3 regions of the Lysinibacillus sp. FSL M8-0216 genome follow, and region 2 is predicted to be linked to each of the others. Evidence: riboswitches for the same ligand, from Rfam matches in the RefSeq annotation. Region 2 holds a riboswitch; each other region holds the start of a gene.

The links. A riboswitch is a leader RNA that binds a small molecule or an ion and turns the genes downstream of it on or off. The one in region 2 is predicted to bind lysine.
Region 1: it holds a riboswitch for lysine, as region 2 does, so the genes downstream of both, MKX57_RS11535 (transporter substrate-binding domain-containing protein) here and MKX57_RS17700 (aspartate kinase) in region 2, are expected to answer to the same signal.
Region 3: it holds a riboswitch for lysine, as region 2 does, so the genes downstream of both, MKX57_RS01295 (amino acid permease) here and MKX57_RS17700 (aspartate kinase) in region 2, are expected to answer to the same signal.

Annotation. Positions count from the first base shown of each region.
Region 1 covers NZ_CP152007.1:2,346,597-2,352,389, reverse strand. The annotation lists gene MKX57_RS11540 (amino acid ABC transporter permease) at 1-485, opposite strand, end outside; gene MKX57_RS11535 (transporter substrate-binding domain-containing protein) at 655-1,512, opposite strand; lysine riboswitch at 1,631-1,817, opposite strand; gene odhB (2-oxoglutarate dehydrogenase complex dihydrolipoyllysine-residue succinyltransferase) at 2,122-3,378, opposite strand; gene MKX57_RS11525 (2-oxoglutarate dehydrogenase E1 component) at 3,470-5,793, opposite strand, start outside.
Region 2 covers NZ_CP152007.1:3,571,334-3,577,126, forward strand. The annotation lists gene sdhA (succinate dehydrogenase flavoprotein subunit) at 1-550, opposite strand, end outside; gene MKX57_RS17690 (succinate dehydrogenase cytochrome b558 subunit) at 616-1,224, opposite strand; gene MKX57_RS17695 (YslB family protein) at 1,497-1,931, shown strand; gene MKX57_RS17700 (aspartate kinase) at 2,022-3,248, opposite strand; lysine riboswitch at 3,380-3,558, opposite strand; gene uvrC (excinuclease ABC subunit UvrC) at 3,651-5,441, opposite strand; gene trxA (thioredoxin) at 5,561-5,793, opposite strand, start outside.
Region 3 covers NZ_CP152007.1:263,086-268,878, reverse strand. The annotation lists gene MKX57_RS01305 (sensor histidine kinase) at 1-306, opposite strand, end outside; gene MKX57_RS01300 (response regulator transcription factor) at 312-1,004, opposite strand; gene MKX57_RS01295 (amino acid permease) at 1,168-2,631, opposite strand; lysine riboswitch at 2,714-2,890, opposite strand; gene MKX57_RS01290 (MFS transporter) at 3,042-4,274, shown strand; gene MKX57_RS01285 (hypothetical protein) at 4,319-4,858, opposite strand; gene MKX57_RS01280 (nitric oxide synthase oxygenase) at 4,924-5,793, opposite strand, start outside.

The sequences.
Region 1 (5,793 bases), 1.2 Mb from region 2:
GTCGCAGGTAGTACGTTACGCGCTACTTGTGGTAAAACTACGTGAAGCATGATCTGGAAGTGATTCATACCGATAGCCGATGCTGCCTCATATTGACCATTATCAATTGATACAATACCACCGCGAACAATTTCTGCCATATAGGCACCTGTATTAAGAGAAACGACTAAAATCCCTGCTGTAATAAAGTGCATGTCTATGCCAAATGCAATATCTAATCCATAGTAGACAACCATAGCCTGTACAATCATTGGTGTACCACGGAAAAATTCAACATAGCATGTGAGTATAAAATTAATAAGCTTTAAGCCATAAAATTTCACACCTTTTTTACGAACTGGAATCGTATGCATAATTCCGATGAAAAATCCGATAAATGCACCAATAATTGTACTTATAGTCGAAATTAGTAACGTATAATACGCACCTCGTAAAAACATTTGCCAGTTGTTTTCAATAATTGAAAGTATCCATTCAAGACTCATGATGTTCCTCCTAACAATGTCATGTTGCTTGCTATCTTTTTCGTGCCCTAGCTCTTTCTACTAGTCTATGTTTTATTTCGCTAGGACATTATCATTATGTAGAGAGGTTCTCATTTTAATAATGATGAAATGATAGTGCACGGACTAGTCAATAGTCCGTGCCATTTTTTTATTGTGCTGCTGGTTGCTGAGAAATAGCTTCTTCCATAATCGCTTGGCGATCATCTTCAGAAATTCCTTTTAGAATTTCATTGATTTTATCAAGATTCGCATCTTCTTTACGTAAGCCTACAGCAATTGACGTATTTGAAAGATCTGTATCGAAGCCCTCTTCAAATGCTACGTATGTGAATTTATCGTTGGCAGCAGCTGCGGAAATACCTTCTGGACGTTCTGCAACATAGCCATCAATTTTGCCTGCCTCTAAAGCTACACGCATAGCTGGGAAGCTTTCCATTGCTGTTTGTTTATTAACATCTTTGATTTGGTCTATCACATTGTAGTTGGATGTATTAAGTTGTGATGTAATTTTTGCTCCAGAGAAATCTTGAATGGATTTGACCCCTTCATATTTGCTGCCTTTTTTAATAACCATAACAAAATCAGAAGTATAGTAGTTTTCTGTAAAATCAATTGTTTTCTTACGTTCTTCTGTTGGCGACATGCCTGCGATAATTGCATCAATTTTATTTGATTGTAGCGCTGGTACTAAGCCGTCCCATTCCAATTTGACGATTACTAATTCTTTGCCTAAGCCTTCAGCGATTTTTTTCGCCATTTGTACATCATAGCCGCCTGCATATTCTGCATTATCTGCAATTTTCACCGCACCATTTGCATCATTTTGCTGTGTCCAGTTGAATGGTGGGTAGCCAGCCTCCATTCCAATTCGGAATTCACCGCCGCCGTCTTCCTTATCTGCGCCAGCTTCTCCTGAACTGCCTTCTTTTTTGTCGCTAGTGCCACATGCAGCTAGCACAATTGCCGTCATGATAGAGATCATTACTAACAGCCATTTTCTTTTCATGAAAAACTCCCCTTTTCTGTAAAAAAATAAGACAACTGTACGAAAAAAGACCTAAGTTTTGTGAACTTAGGTCTTACCTTTTATGACAGTTGCCCAAATCCTCACTATAATTCCATGTTTCCGAGATAGCACAACCTAGTAAACCTGGAATTGAATTCACTAGGACAGTCCTGCACTTATTCACTGCAGACCCAGCATAAAAGTACGAGCTCCTTTTATACTTCGGCGATATTTCCTTCTTCATTGCGTCTTTGTTTGCTTGTACTCAACAATGAACTAATAAATACCGCGCCTCTACCTCACTGTTATAGGTTAGTGAGGTTTGTTTATTTAATTGATATTTAGATACTACTATAAAACTAGTATGTACGTCAAGAGAGTTTTAGCATTTTTCTGACTAATGACAATATTAGGGTATTATGCTTGACCTATCCATTGTTAATCTATGTATTTTTGTCAATATATCCGCCGGAAAACCACAAATTTTTACTATCAATGGTTTTTATACTAAGAAAATAGTTTCGTATTTTCAAAATCACTAAAGACTTTAGTGATACAGAAAACCAAGAAAAAAACCCTGTAAAACAAAGTTTACAGGGTTTAAAGGATTTATGAATTTAATAATAAATCTTCAGGATTTTCGATTAATTCTTTAACTGTTTTTAAGAATCCTACAGAATCTTTTCCATCGATGATACGGTGATCATAAGAAAGTGCTACGTACATCATTGGACGGATTTGAACTTCACCATTTACTGCAACTGGACGGTTAACAATTGAGTGCATACCTAAAATACCAGCTTGAGTACCGTTCATAATTGGTGTTGACATTAATGAACCGAATACACCACCGTTTGTGATTGTGAATGATCCACCAGCCATGTCATTTAAGCCTAGTTTTTTCTCACGAGCTTTAGTCGCTAAGCTAGCGATATCTTTTTCGATTTCTGCGAAGTTTTTGCTGTTTGCATCGCGTACAACTGGTACTACTAAACCTTCTTCAGTTGATACTGCAATACCGATATCAAAGAAGTTATTTAAATGTAATTCATCGCCAACGATTTGAGCGTTTACGTATGGGTATTTTTTCAGTGCTGCAACAACAGCTTTTGTGAAGAATGACATGAAACCAAGTTTGATGTCGTTTGCTTTAACAAACTCTTCTTGTTTACGTTTACGAAGTGCCATGATGTTTGTCATGTCAATTTCGTTGAATGTTGTTAACATTGCTGTTGATTGTTTAACTTCTAATAAACGTTTTGCAATTGTTTGACGACGACGGCTCATTTTTTCAATTGTTACACGGTCAGAATTAGCAGCTGGTGTGAATACAACTGGGCCACCTGTAGTTGCTACTGGTGCTGGTGCTGGTACTGCTGGTGCTGTACCATGTGCTGACACATCTTGTACACGAACACGGCCTTGTGGATCTACTGGAGATACCGCTGCAAGGTCGATGCCTTTTTCACGTGCAAGTCGACGTGCCGCTGGAGATGCGATAACACGCTCACCAGAAGTTTCTTCTACTACAGGAGCTGCTGCAACTGGTGCTGTAGGAGCCGCTTGTGGCGCTGCTGGAGCTGGAGCTGCTTCAGCTGGAGCCGCCGTTGCTGGTGCAGCTGCTGCGCCTTCGCCTGCTTCTACGATAGCAATAACTTGACCAACTAGTACAGTATCGCCTTCTTCAGCTAAAATTTGTGTTAATACACCTGCTTCTTCAGAAATGATTTCAGCGTTTACTTTATCTGTTTCAAGTTCAACGATGAATTCACCTTTTTCAACGCGATCGCCCACTTTTTTTACCCACTGTGCGATACTACCTTCTGTAATCGATTCTGCTAATTCAGGGACTTTAATTTCAGCCACTTTCATTTCCTCCTTTGATTAACGTGCATGACGCACATAAAAGGGCTACTGCTTATGGGCAAGTAGCCCAGCTATCAATATTTATATGTTATTATTTAACCTTTACTGGCTCAGCAACTGCTTCTTCAATAAGTGATGATTGAGCTGCTTTATGAGAATCTGCATCCCCTTCAGAAGTTGAGCTCATTGCAGGACGACCTACATAGCGAAGCTTTTTACCTTCTGCAAGTTCATATAATGTTTCTAGTGCATAATTCCATGAGCCTTGGTTTTTAGGTTCTTCTTGTACCCATACGATTTCTTTTGCATTAGGATACTTAGCAATAATACCAGCAACTTGCTCTTTTGGGAATGGGTAAAGTTGTTCTACACGAACAATGTGTACGTGATCGAAACCTTCTCCATCTTTCACGCGATCTGCTAAATCGATCATCACTTTACCAGTACCTAATACGATACGCTCTACAGCTTCTGTTTTTGTACCTAAGCCAGGTTGTTCAATCACTTCTTGGAATGAACCATCTGCTAATTGCTCAGCATTAGCTGCTGCTAATGGGTGACGCAATAATGATTTTGGTGATACAACCACAAGTGGACGTACACCTTCAGTACCTAATAACGCTGCTTGACGGCGCAATAAGTGGTAGTAGTTACCTGCATTTGAACAGTTTGCTACAAACCAGTTATTTTCTGCTGACATTTGTAAATAACGTTCCATACGGCTTGAAGAGTGCTCTGGACCTTGGCCTTCATAACCATGTGGTAATAGAATCACCATGCCAGATTTTTGACCCCATTTAGAGCGTGCCCCTGAAATGAAGTTATCAAACATTACCTGTGCCATATTCGCGAAGTCACCAAATTGTGCTTCCCAAACTGTTAATACATGGCCGTTTTCTAAGTTATAACCATATTCAAAGCCAACTACCCCTGCTTCAGTCAGTGGTGAGTTGTGCACTGAAAAGGATGCACTTGCACCAGAAATATGATGAAGTGGTGTAAAGACATTACCATTGTTTTTATCGTGAAGCACTAAGTGACGTTGTGAGAAAGTACCACGTTGTGCGTCTTGACCTGTGAAACGTACTGGTGTGCCATCTTGGATAATAGTTGCATAAGCTAAAGTTTCCGCATGACCCCAGTCGATTTTCGCAGATGCAAATGCATCACGACGTTTTTCTAAAATTTTGCCAAGCTTTTTCTGTGGCTCGAAGTTTTCTTCAAACACTAGAAGCTCTTCGTTAATTTTACCTAAACGTTCTGCCCCAACTGCTGTATCAATTTGTGGGAATTCAATTTTTAATTCTTCTGGCATTTCTAATTGATGATGCTCATCTTTTGAAGCCATTTCTTTTACATGATCATAAGCCGCTTGCATTTCTGCATAAATAGCTGTATCTAATGCAGCTACATCTTCAGTTGATACAAGACCTTCTGTTACAAGTGCTGCACCATATAGTGAACGTACAGTTTCGTGTTTAGATACTAATTTATAAGTTTCTGGGTTTGTAACCGTTGGATCATCAGTTTCGTTATGACCATGACGGCGGTAACCAACTAAATCAACGACAATATCTTTACCGAATTTTTGGCGGTAGTTAGCTGCAAAGCGACCAACTTGTGCCACTGCTTCTGGGCTATCTGCATTCACATGTACTACTGGTACTTCATACCCTTTTGCTGGGTCAGAAGAGTAAACAGAAGAACGAGAATCATATTGTTCAGTCGTGAAACCGATCATATTGTTCGCGATAATGTGAATAGTACCACCTGTTGTAAATCCTTCAGTTTTAGCGAAGTTTAATACTTCAGTTACGATACCTTGACCTGGGAATGCTGCATCACCATGCACAAGAATTCCTAAGCCTTTTGTGCGATCATGAATCGCTTGACCTGGTTTTGAAGTGTCATCTTGCGTTGCACGTGTAGCACCTAGAACTACTGGATTGCCTACTTCTAAGTGTGATGGGTTGTATGCAAGCTTTACATTCATACCTGAATCACGGTTATAAGAAGCACCCATATGGTATTTCACATCACCTGTCCACCCTTTTGTAATTTCAAGGCGACCATTTTCTGGCATAAATAAATCATTTGATACATGTGCAAAGTCAGAGAACATCATGTCATAAGGTTTATTTAAAATATGTGTTAAAACATTTAAGCGACCACGGTGTGCCATACCAATACGTACTTTTTCAACACTTAGCGCTTCTGCAGTTTTAATGATTTCATCAAATAGTACAATTTGCGTATCTAAGCCCTCACCAGAGAAACGCTTTTGTCCTACAAATGTTTTATGGATAAATTTCTCGAAATTTTCAACACGCGTTAAACGATCTAATAAGGCTTTCTTTTCATCAGAAGAAAGTGCTTGTTGGAAAGAGCCAGATTCAATTTGTGCTTGAATCCAAT
Region 2 (5,793 bases):
TTTCTTCTGTACGCATATCTTGCGCTACGATACCACGGCACACGCCGTCTTCATCGATAATAACACCAAGGAATTCCCAGTGCTCATATTTATTTACTAAACCAGCTACTTCATGAGAACGAACTTGCTCATCAAGCGCATATAGTAATTGTTGACCAGTTGTTGCACCAGAGAAAGCTGTACGGTGCATTAAAGTACCGCCAAAACGACGGAAATCTAATAATCCTTCTGGTGTACGGTTGAACATAACACCCATACGGTCCATTAAATGGATAATGCCAGGTGCTGCATCACACATACCCTTAACTGGTGGTTGGTTCGCTAAGAAGTCCCCACCATATACTGTATCATCAAAGTGGATCCATGGAGAATCCCCTTCACCTTTTGTATTTACTGCACCATTAATTCCGCCCTGCGCACAAACAGAGTGTGAGCGTTTTACAGGAACTAATGAGAATAAATCAACTTCAGTACCAACTTCAGCTGCTTTAATCGTTGCCATCAGACCGGCAAGACCACCGCCGACAACAATTACTTTGCTTTTCGCCATGATTATTTCTCACTCCTCTTAAAAAATTGCAATGATTGCATGTGCTCTATCGTAGCTCTATTGAATTATACGAAAGCTAAAATAGCAGCCACACCAACTACACTTAGAATTACGAAAATGATGTTTGTTACGTAAGTAGCAATCTTTTGAGACTGAGGAGATTGTACAATACCCCAGCTTACTAGGAATGCCCATAAACCGTTAGATAAGTGGAAAGTTGCTGATAAAATACCAACAATGTAGAACCCAAGCATGAATGGATTAGCAACAATATTCGCCATCATGTCGTAATCAACGTGTGTTCCAAGTGCTTTTTGAATACGAGTTTGGAAAATATGCCATGCAATGAAAATCACTAGGAATACACCAGTGAAACGTTGTAATGAGAACATCCAGTTACGGTATGTGCTGAAACGTCCTGTGTTTGGTGAAGCAGTGAATGCAATGAACACTCCATAAAATGCATGGAACATCAATGGAATATAGATGACAATCCATTCAACTAGGATAAGGAATGGAATCTTTTCCATTACTGCGGTAGCATCGTTATAACTATCTGCCCCGCCTGTTGCTGTAAAGTTAATGAACAGGTGCATCGTTAAAAACAGACCTACTGGAATGATCCCAAGTAGAGAATGTAAGCGACGCCATAAAAACTCTCGATCTTTCGACAAGACTGTTACCCCCCTTAGTACTTAAAATAGCACAACAAAAGAAGTCATCATTTTGTAAATGATACTTCATTGACTGTGTATTTCATCATGGTACAATATTATGACATGTTTATTGTACTCTCAAGAGCTACGAGCGTCAAGGCAACTCGGAGTTTTTCATAGAGCTTATTAAAGAACTAATCTAGTGCATAATGCGTCGTTTTTTCTCGAAAAATCTACCATTACTTTATTAACGCTAAATTATAAGAAAATTCTAAGAAAGAAGGATAACAATGTTAAACACTCCATCTCCTACAATCTCATCCTTTGGTTATGAGATCATTCGCGATCATATTCTATCTTCTATACTCGGTAAACATGAGGATGATGTCCTTTATTGGGCAGGTAAAGAGCTTGCGCGCAAGTTTCCATGTAAAAGTCAAGACGAACTAATCGCATTTTTCGCAGATGCCTGTTGGGGTACATTAGAGCTAATGAAAGAATCGAAGGACGGACGTATTTTCCAGTTGACAAACGACCCTGAAATCTTGCAAATCAAACAACGCAGCTTCAGACTTGAAGCAGGATTTATAGCTGAACAGATTCAGCTAGCTAAAGGCTATTTAACAGAATGTTATGATGAAAAACGTGAAAAGCAACATTACGTTATGTTTACAGTCAAATGGGACGTGAAGGAACGAATTATGCATACGATTCCAACAGAGTAACAAAAAAGGATTGTCTCCCCATTCAATAAACGGGATGACAATCCTTCCTTTTATTTCGGGCAATTACAGAAAATGCTGTTTCTTCTATTATTATATGTAAAGAGCCTGCTCTAAATTAAATTCATCATGCAATGCATTTGCTGCACGAATCATTTCATCCTGTGGTACTACAACAGACACTTTAATTTCTGAGGTGCTCACCATCTTCACAGGGATATTCTCACGACGTAAACGATCGAACATGCGAGCAGCGACACCTGGATTCGAAACCATACCGGAGCCAACTATCGAAACTTTCGCCAATCCAATTTCGAAATCAGCAAAGCTAAAGCCAAGTGATACTTTACTATCCTCTAAAACACGTAAAGCTTCTGCAAATTCTTCTTTCAAAATCGAAAAGGACACAGTTGGTTTTAATCCATCAATGATTGCTTGAACAATGATATCCACGTTGATGCGATTTTCAGCAAGAGTTGAAAATATATCCGCTAATGAAGCATGTGAATAAGCATCATACCCAATTGTTAAACGAATAACATCTGATTCAAAGGCAACACCACGCACTACTAAATTTTTCTCCATCTCTACTTCCTCCTTCAATAAAGTACCTACTGACTCCACTAAACTAGAGCGTATGATCACTGGCATTTGGAACTTTTTAGCTAACTCCACTGCACGTGGATGAATGATGTGTGATCCTAAATGTGCTATCTCTAACATTTCATCATAGGAAATTTCCTGTAGTTTTTGTGCCTTTACAACAAAGCGTGGATCTGCTGTATACACACCATCAACATTCGTGTAAATGTCTGTCCGATCAGCATCTAATGCAACAGCAAGTGCAACGGCTGTCGTTTCGGTTCCACCTTTCCCAAGCGTTGTTATATTTTGGTCATTGTCAATGCCTTGATCTCCAGCAATAACGACGATTTGTCCTTGCAGCAAATGTTCATCAATACGGCTAACATCGATATGATTGATCCTTGCATGACTATGCATATGATCCGTGGAAATGCCAGCCTGCCAGCCTGTTAGTGACACCGCATTATAGCCAGCTTCTTGTATTGCAATGGCAAATACGGAGCTTGATAACTGAGAGCATGAAGATACAACTGCATCTAATTCACGTTTTGACACATCATCCGTGAAATGAAGTACGCTCATTTTCACATCCTGTATCGTTTGTCTCATCGCACCAACTACTACTACCACATCGAATCCTCTATCTCTTTCAGCAATTGCTTTTCGTGCAGCCTCTTGAATTTGTTCGGGCGATGCTAAAGCAGCCCCTCCAAATTTCATTACTATTCTAGACATTTCTTTTGTTCTCCTTTCCAGTCATGTAATTCACCTAAAATGAGGTGTAAAACAGCCTCTAGAAAACTAAAAAGGCAGCCTTCACAAAACGTGAAAGCTGCCTATAACATGTACAATAACGAAACTTGCGCATGTGTGATAGCTCTCCGAAACGTTTAGAATCGACAGTCTTACATTTTTTAAATGCAAAACCAGTACAACAGCGGAAACAACAATGCTGTACTTCGGCAAGGTCCCCTTTCACGCAATGTCTTAGGATTTGTTCATCCTCTTTTGCGCTACTTTTGAATCTTGCACCTCTATCATCACCTTAAAAGTGATTATATTAAATTTTTCCGCCCTCATATAGCAAGTGGGCTAATAACATTGGATCATAATGTTATTTACAACCTTAGCATATGTCTATTCCTTTGACAATGTCTCCTGCTGAAAATAGGCATAAATATGATTTGCTAAATTAGCTGGCATCCCAGCTTCCTGTAAAGCTAGCTCACTAGCCTCCCGTATTTTCTTCACGGAACCAAAGTGTTTCAGTAACTGCTGTTTTCGTTTTGGACCGACACCTTCGATTTGATCCAGAACAGACTGTATAGCATGCTTTTCATGCTGTTGACGCAAGAAGGTAATCGCAAAACGATGGACTTCATCTTGTATTCGTTGTAATAAATAAAAACCGTCACTTGTACGTTTTAAGGCAATGACCTCTGGCGGATCACCAAACAATAGCTGGGATGTATTATGCTTGTCATCCTTTGCTAAACCAGCAATAGGTATAACTAGTCCTAATTCATCCTCTAATACTTCACGCGCAACTTCCATTTGACCTTTACCACCATCAATTAGCACTAAATCTGGTAATGGAAGACCTTCCTTCAAAACACGAATATAGCGTCGACGGATTACCTCTTGCATAGCACCATAATCATCATGCTTGGCTGCTGTACGGGTTTTATATTTGCGATATTCCTTTTTGGCGGGTTTGCCATCAATAAAAACAACCATTGCAGATACGGCGTCTGTTCCATGCATATGACTATTATCAAAAGCTTCAATTCGTAATGGTGTCGTTATGCCCATTGCATCACCAAGTGCCTCGCATGCACCAATAGTACGTTCTTCCTGTCGTTCAATAAGTTGGAATTTAGCGGACACTGCAATTTCAGCATTTTTCGTCGCTAAATCTACCAACTCCTTTTTTTGACCTCGTTTTGGCGTAAGAACTTTGATACCTAACAATTCCGTTAAAATGGCACCATCAATTGCTTGTGGAATAAAAACTTCTTTTGGCTTAATATGTTCTGGTTTTTCATAAAACCGTCCCACAAATGTTAGGAACTCTTCCTCTGCGTCTTGATAGATCGGGAAAATAGAAACATCTCGCTCGATCAGTTTACCTTGCCGAACGAAGAAAACCTGAACACACATCCATCCTTTTTCCACAGCATAGCCAAAGATATCACGGTTAGTAGTGTCACTTGATACTATTTTTTGCTTCTGCATAACTGTATCAATATGGGCGATTTGATCACGAAACTCCTTAGCTCGTTCAAACTCTAAGTTTTCGGCAGCCGCAAGCATTTTTATTTCAAGCTCCTTTTTGACTGCCTCCACACCGCCGTTAAGAAACTTCGTCATATCCTCAATCATTTCCTGGTAAACATGACCATCAATTTGTTTCACACAAGGTGCTATACATTGACCCATATGATAATACAAACAAACTTTTGAAGGTAGCTGCACACATTTTCGTAGTGGATATAAACGGTCCAACAGCTTCTTTGTTTCACTTGCCGCATAGGCATTGGGATACGGTCCAAAATATTTAGCCTTATCCTTTTTTACTTTACGTGTCGTAATTAGACGAGGATGTTTTTCATTCGTAATTTTTAAATATGGATACGTCTTATCATCTGTTAACATGACATTGTATTTTGGATCATGCAGTTTGATGAGATTCAGCTCTAAAATGAGTGCTTCAATATTCGATGATGTCACGATATACTCAAAATCTTCTATTTCGCTTACAAGTCTTTGCGTTTTACCTTCATGTGTTCCTGTAAAATAAGAACGAACACGATTTTTCAGTACCTTCGCTTTACCGACATATATAATTGTCCCCTGTCGATCTTTCATCAAATAGCAGCCAGGCTGGTCTGGTAGAATATCCAGTTTACGCTTGATTAAATCGTTCATTACCTACCTGCCCCCTACGTAAGATTCCCCTCAATGAATCATTTTTATCTTTCCTTATTATATAACGAAAAAAAGCCGAACACATCAATTGATGGTCCGGCTTTTGTGAACTTCATTCATTACGCATGTTTTGCGATAAATGCTTCTAAAGCTTCTTTCGGTTGGAAGCCTACAGTTTTGTCAACTAATTCTCCATCTTTAAATAATAATAATGATGGGATTGACATGATTTGATACTCAGCAGCAGTACCTTGGTTATTATCTACGTCAACTTTTACAATTTTAGCCGCACTACCTGCAGCGTCCATTTCTTCAAGAACTGGCCCAATCATTTTACAAGGTCCGCACCAAG
Region 3 (5,793 bases), 1.5 Mb from region 2:
CGTTAAGGGCGTTTTTAAATCATGTGAAATATTCGCCAGCATTTTTTTCATGGAATCTTCCATTTTGCGATGTGTCGCCTGAACTTTTTGGTGATGGTCCAGCCAAGCGTTTATCGAAATAAGTAACTGTTGAATTTGTGAGTTGCTTGTAGTTACCAAAATCTTTTCGTTACTTTTTTCTTGAACAATGCCTTGGAGTTTTTCATTCATATATTGGATCGTCTGATTTTGTTCTTTTTTTGTTTTCCATTGAAAAATAACTATTCCTATAAGCACCACAATTATGATTAATAGAATGATTATCATATTTGTTATCCTTCAAACTTATAGCCAATTCCCCACAGCGTCTTAATATACTGGGGGGTGGATGGATCATCTTCAATTTTTTCGCGTAGCCTTCGAATATGTACATTAATAATATTTTCATCACCGTAATATGCATCTTTCCATATTAGCTGATAAATTTGCTCTTTGGTAAAAACTCGGTTACGGTTTGTTACAAATAGCTTTAAGATGGCAAATTCCTTTGATGTTAGCTTCACTTCTTGTCCACTTTTATTTATTGAAAAATTAACAATATCTATCTTTAAATCGCCTATGACTACTACATCTTGTTTGTGATCTGTTTGGCCAGCGTATTTTGTAGCTCTTCTAATAACGGCCTTTACGCGAGCAGAGAATTCCAGCATAGAAAATGGCTTAGCAATATAATCGTCTGCCCCTAATCCCAAGCCAAGCGCTTTATCTACATCACTATCCTTTGCGGACATAATGATGATAGGAAGTGCTGCCTGTTCTCGAATGACTTTTAAAACTTCTAATCCATTAAGCTTAGGAATCATAATATCTAGGATGACTAAATCAAAGGTTTGATTTAAACAATATTGCAATGCCTCTTCACCATTATTGGCAGTGGTGACTTCGAAGCCTTCCAATAATAAAAAATTCGCTACCATTTCGCGAATAGCCTCATCATCTTCCACTAGTAAAATATGTTTTTGCATTTTCATGCACCTCTCTCTACTAGAAAGTCAAAAATCACACTTCCATATCTATAGTATACTACCATATATATGATATTAATTTAGTAATAATTTTAAAGGTCTCTATATAAAAAAAGCTGTTCCATCAACCATTATACAGCGGTTTATAGAACAGCTCTTCTATTTAATTTTCCACTTTTAAATCACAATCTTTAAGAGGAAGCATTTTTGTTTTATGTTTAATTTTGTACCCTAGCCATAGCAATAGGAACAGTGGAATACCAATATAGGAAACAAGGATACCATACCAATCGATTGTACCTCCGATAAACGCTGTGTAATTCTGTCCAATTACAACAATCATACAAATAGTAAAGGCGAATAGTGGACCGAATGGGTATAGCTTTGCTTTATACGGTAATAGCTTTGGATCTAAGCCCTGTGCCTCGAAAGCACGACGGAAACGATAATGACTAAATGCAATACCTAGCCAAGCAATAAAACCTGACATCCCAGAGGCATTTAATAGCCAGATATAAACAACCCCATCACCAAAGAATGATGCTAAAAACGCTACACAGCCTACAGCTAATGTTGCGATCAATGCATAAATCGGAATACCTCGACGACTTAGCTTTGCAAAGAATTTAGGAGCATGACCATCCACTGCTAATTGCCATAGCATACGTGAAGATGCATACAGTCCAGAATTACCTGCTGATAGCATAGCCGTTAAAATAATGGCATTCATTAAGGAGGCAGCAAAAGCAATACCTAAACGATCAAACACGAGAGTAAATGGAGATACAGCGATATCCTCCGATAATAAGCGTTCATCTGTGAATGGAATTAACATCCCTATAGCAGCAATAGCTAAAATATAAAATAAAATAATACGCCAAAACACCGATTTTACTGCCTTCGGTATATTTTTTCCAGGATCATCTGTTTCCCCTGCTGTTACCCCAAGTAGCTCTGTTCCTTGGAATGAAAATCCTGCTGCAAGGAAAATACCAAATGTAGCAAGGAAGCCACCATGGAATGGTCCATCACTAATAAAGAAATTTGTAAAACCTACAGGTGCCTGTCCACCTAAAATACCAAAAATCATTAATATGCTAATAATAATAAATACAATGACCGTAGCCACTTTAATCATCGCAAACCAATATTCACTTTCACCATAGCTCTTTACAGACAATAAATTAAATGTCAGTACAATTACAATAAATAATACTGTCCAAAGTGCTGATGAGCTATCTGGGAACCAATATTTCATAATTAATGACACTGCCGCAATTTCGGCTGCAATCGTAATTGCCCAGTTATACCAATAGTTCCAGCCTAGTGCAAAGCCTAGAGCGGGATCTACAAATTTTGTCGCATACGTACTAAAAGAACCCGAGGATGGCATATAGGCAGCCATTTCCCCTAAACTTGTCATTAAAAAATATACCATAATACCGATTAAGGCATAGGCAAGCAATGCGCCTCCCGGTCCTGCTTGTGCAATGGCACCACCACTGGCTAAAAATAGCCCTGTACCAATTGTACCGCCTAAAGAAATCATTGTGATATGACGGCTTTTTAATTCTTTTTTCAGCTTCGGTGCATTATGGCCGAGCTGATTTACTTTTATTTCACTCACGATATAGCTTCCTTCCTATTTATGAGGCAAAAAAATGCCATCACATGAACAATGTGATGGCTAAGTTAATCCTCAGTTTTTCCTAAACGATAGCTCAACACGTTGTACAAACGTGACAGTTCTGTTCCTTTCGGAGACAGCCCCAGCATGAGGTTTTCAAGTCCCCTCACACTTCGGCAATATTTCCTTTCAGCTAATCTCTTCAATGCTTGTCATTTCAATAAGCTTACTTATAAATATCGCGACCTCTACCTCATTACAAACATGAGGCATATAATTATTAAATTTATGATATTTACTATACTAACATAAGACCTAAGACATTTCAATATAACCATTAATGTTTTGTATTTTGTGAATTTTCCACTATTTTTAATAGTGTAATAAAGTGTTATAGTAGTTCAATTAGAATGGTAATAACGGGGGGAATAATTTTGACTTTACATGATCATTCCGCCAGCTACACGAATAGAAAAATTAGCTGGAAGGGAACAACCTTATTATTAGTTTTTGGAATAATATTTATAGCGTCTACATTACGAATGCCACTAACTGTTGTGGGTCCAATTGTATCCTTTATCCGTGACGATCTTGGTATTTCCAATGTTCTAGCCGGTTTTTTGACAACTATTCCATTGCTTGCTTTTGCCACTATATCACCATTCGCACCAGTTGTAGCACGAAAACTTGGGCTTGAGCTAACCTTATTTTTATCCACGATTTTATTGGCCTTAGGAATTGTACTACGCTCCCTCGGTACAACAGGGTTACTTGTATTTGGCACAGTGCTCATTGGCGTAGCCATATCATTTGGAAATGTGTTGATTCCAGGTTTATTAAAATTAAAATTTCCATACCATGTAGGGTTACTAATGGCATTTTTTACTATGTCGATGAACTTAACGGCTGGACTTGGAGCAGGTATTAGTTATCCAATAGCTAATTCTTCACTAGGTTGGCAGGGAGCATTGGCTGTGGCGCTTATATTAGTCGTATTAACGATTTTAATTTGGATACCTCAATTGAAATTGAATAAGCCAGAACCAGCTACTACGGCCAAAAAAACAGGTAAACCCCTTTGGAAATCACCTGTTACATGGGCAGTAACAGGTGCAATGGGCTTACAATCTTTATTATTTTATACGACAGCAGCTTGGATTCCTGAAATTTATATTGCGCAGGGATTGGCTCCTGATAAAGCTGGTTGGATGTTTTCCATTATGCAATTCTCACAAGTCCCCATGGCATTGGCTGTCCCCATTATTGCTGGTAAAATGACTTCACAAAGACCACTTGTCCTTATGTTTACATCGTTCTATTTAGTAGGATTTGTCGGCGTTGTAATGGAATGGACAACGTTGGGGATATTATGGATGATCCTTCTAGGTTTAGCAGGTGGAGCTTCATTCGCATTAGCAATGATGTTCTTTACACTTCGCACACGTACAGCATTTGAAGCCGCTGATCTATCAGGGTTTGCACAATCATTGGGCTATTTATTCGCTGCCATTGGGCCGATTCTTTTCGGATACCTCCATGATTTATTTGGTGGTTGGAATATTGCCGGCTGGCTCTTTGTTGTTGTTGCTATGACACTCTTCTTATGTTCCATGCGAGCCTCTAAAGATGAATATGTCCATTAAATTTAAGCAGTTGGGGAAGTGATCTGACCCCATCTGCTTTTTGTCTATATCCATTTCTTTTTTTGATGTTTTAGTAAGGCTAGCAGTTCCTCAAGTTCCTCTGTTGTGCTCTTGGTATGTGCCTTAATAGCAGTAAAAACAGGGATTGCCTCTTGAAGGAGTAAAAAACTAAAATAATAATAGCCTAAAAAAGCTTCTGGTTCATAGCCTCTAGGTGTATCTTCCTCCCATTCCAGCTCATCATCCTCTTCATTTTCCACCCATAAATATTTCGTATCCAAAAGCTCTTGCATCGTTGAAACGTTATGTGTTGAATCTTGATAATCCTCAGTTATTGCATGAGCCACAGCTAAATAAAGCTCTATTTCTGCTAAGGAGACTTCCTTCACATTTTTACTTGAAAGCTTTTTTAAAAGAATAAGCAAAACCCATGGCGTCACCTGCCAAAGTGTTCCTTGATGTTCGATTAGTTCAGTCAGCTCTTGATATTGTTCCTGTTCAATTAGGCGAGGAATGTCTGTTCCTCTGCCATAAGGTGTCGTCAATTGTTGCCAAGGGATATTCGAAATATTTTGGTTCAACATCTTGAATTGCCTCTCTCCTAAAAAGGTACTTAGGAGCTGTTCGTTTATGAACAACTCCTTTAAAGTTAATAACATGGTTTCTGATAAAAATAATTGGGCGTATGGTAGGTATTTACATAAGGCTTATGGAATATATGAGTGGTCGCAGGGGAAAGTGGTGGGATTAACCATGTCCAGTTACCCGTAACTTCTCGCCCTGCTGATTCCTCAGCTTCCTCAAATAATTTAAACTGCTGAGCAGCAGTATGATGATCTACAATGCTCACACCATTCTCTTTAAAAGAATGAAGGACAGCTATATTGAGCTCCACTAATGCTCGGTCACGCCAAAGAGAAGCTTGTTTGGTTGTATCCAGATTAAATATATCCGCAATAGCTGGGAGCATATTATAACGCTCATGATCGGCTAAATTGCGTGCCCCAATTTCAGTCCCCATATACCAGCCATTAAATGGAGCTGCTTGAAAATCAATGCCAGCCATTTGAAAACGCATACTCGAAATAATAGGAACAGCATACCATTTCAATTCTAATTTCTCTACAGCTTCCGATTCCGGATGACGTATTGGAACCTCTAAAATATACTCGGTAGGAATCGTAAATAGTTGGGGAGCATGTCCATCTACCTGTATGACAAGTGGTAATACATCAAACGGCGTACGCTCGCCTTTCCAGCCCATCGATTCACATACTTTTGTAAAAATGATGGAATGTGCATCTCCAATAATGCCTTCTTCTGTTTCGTAGCCTGCATAACGAATTAGCTGATGATTCCAAATCCGTACTCTGTCAGTTGCAAACACTGTTATAGTTGGACGAATTTTCCCATGATTAGTGGCATACTCAATATGCTCTAGTAACTTTTGAAAAATGCCCTGTTCATCTAAAACTTCTCGTGCATCTACTACATGCAATGATTGCCAAAACAACCGTCC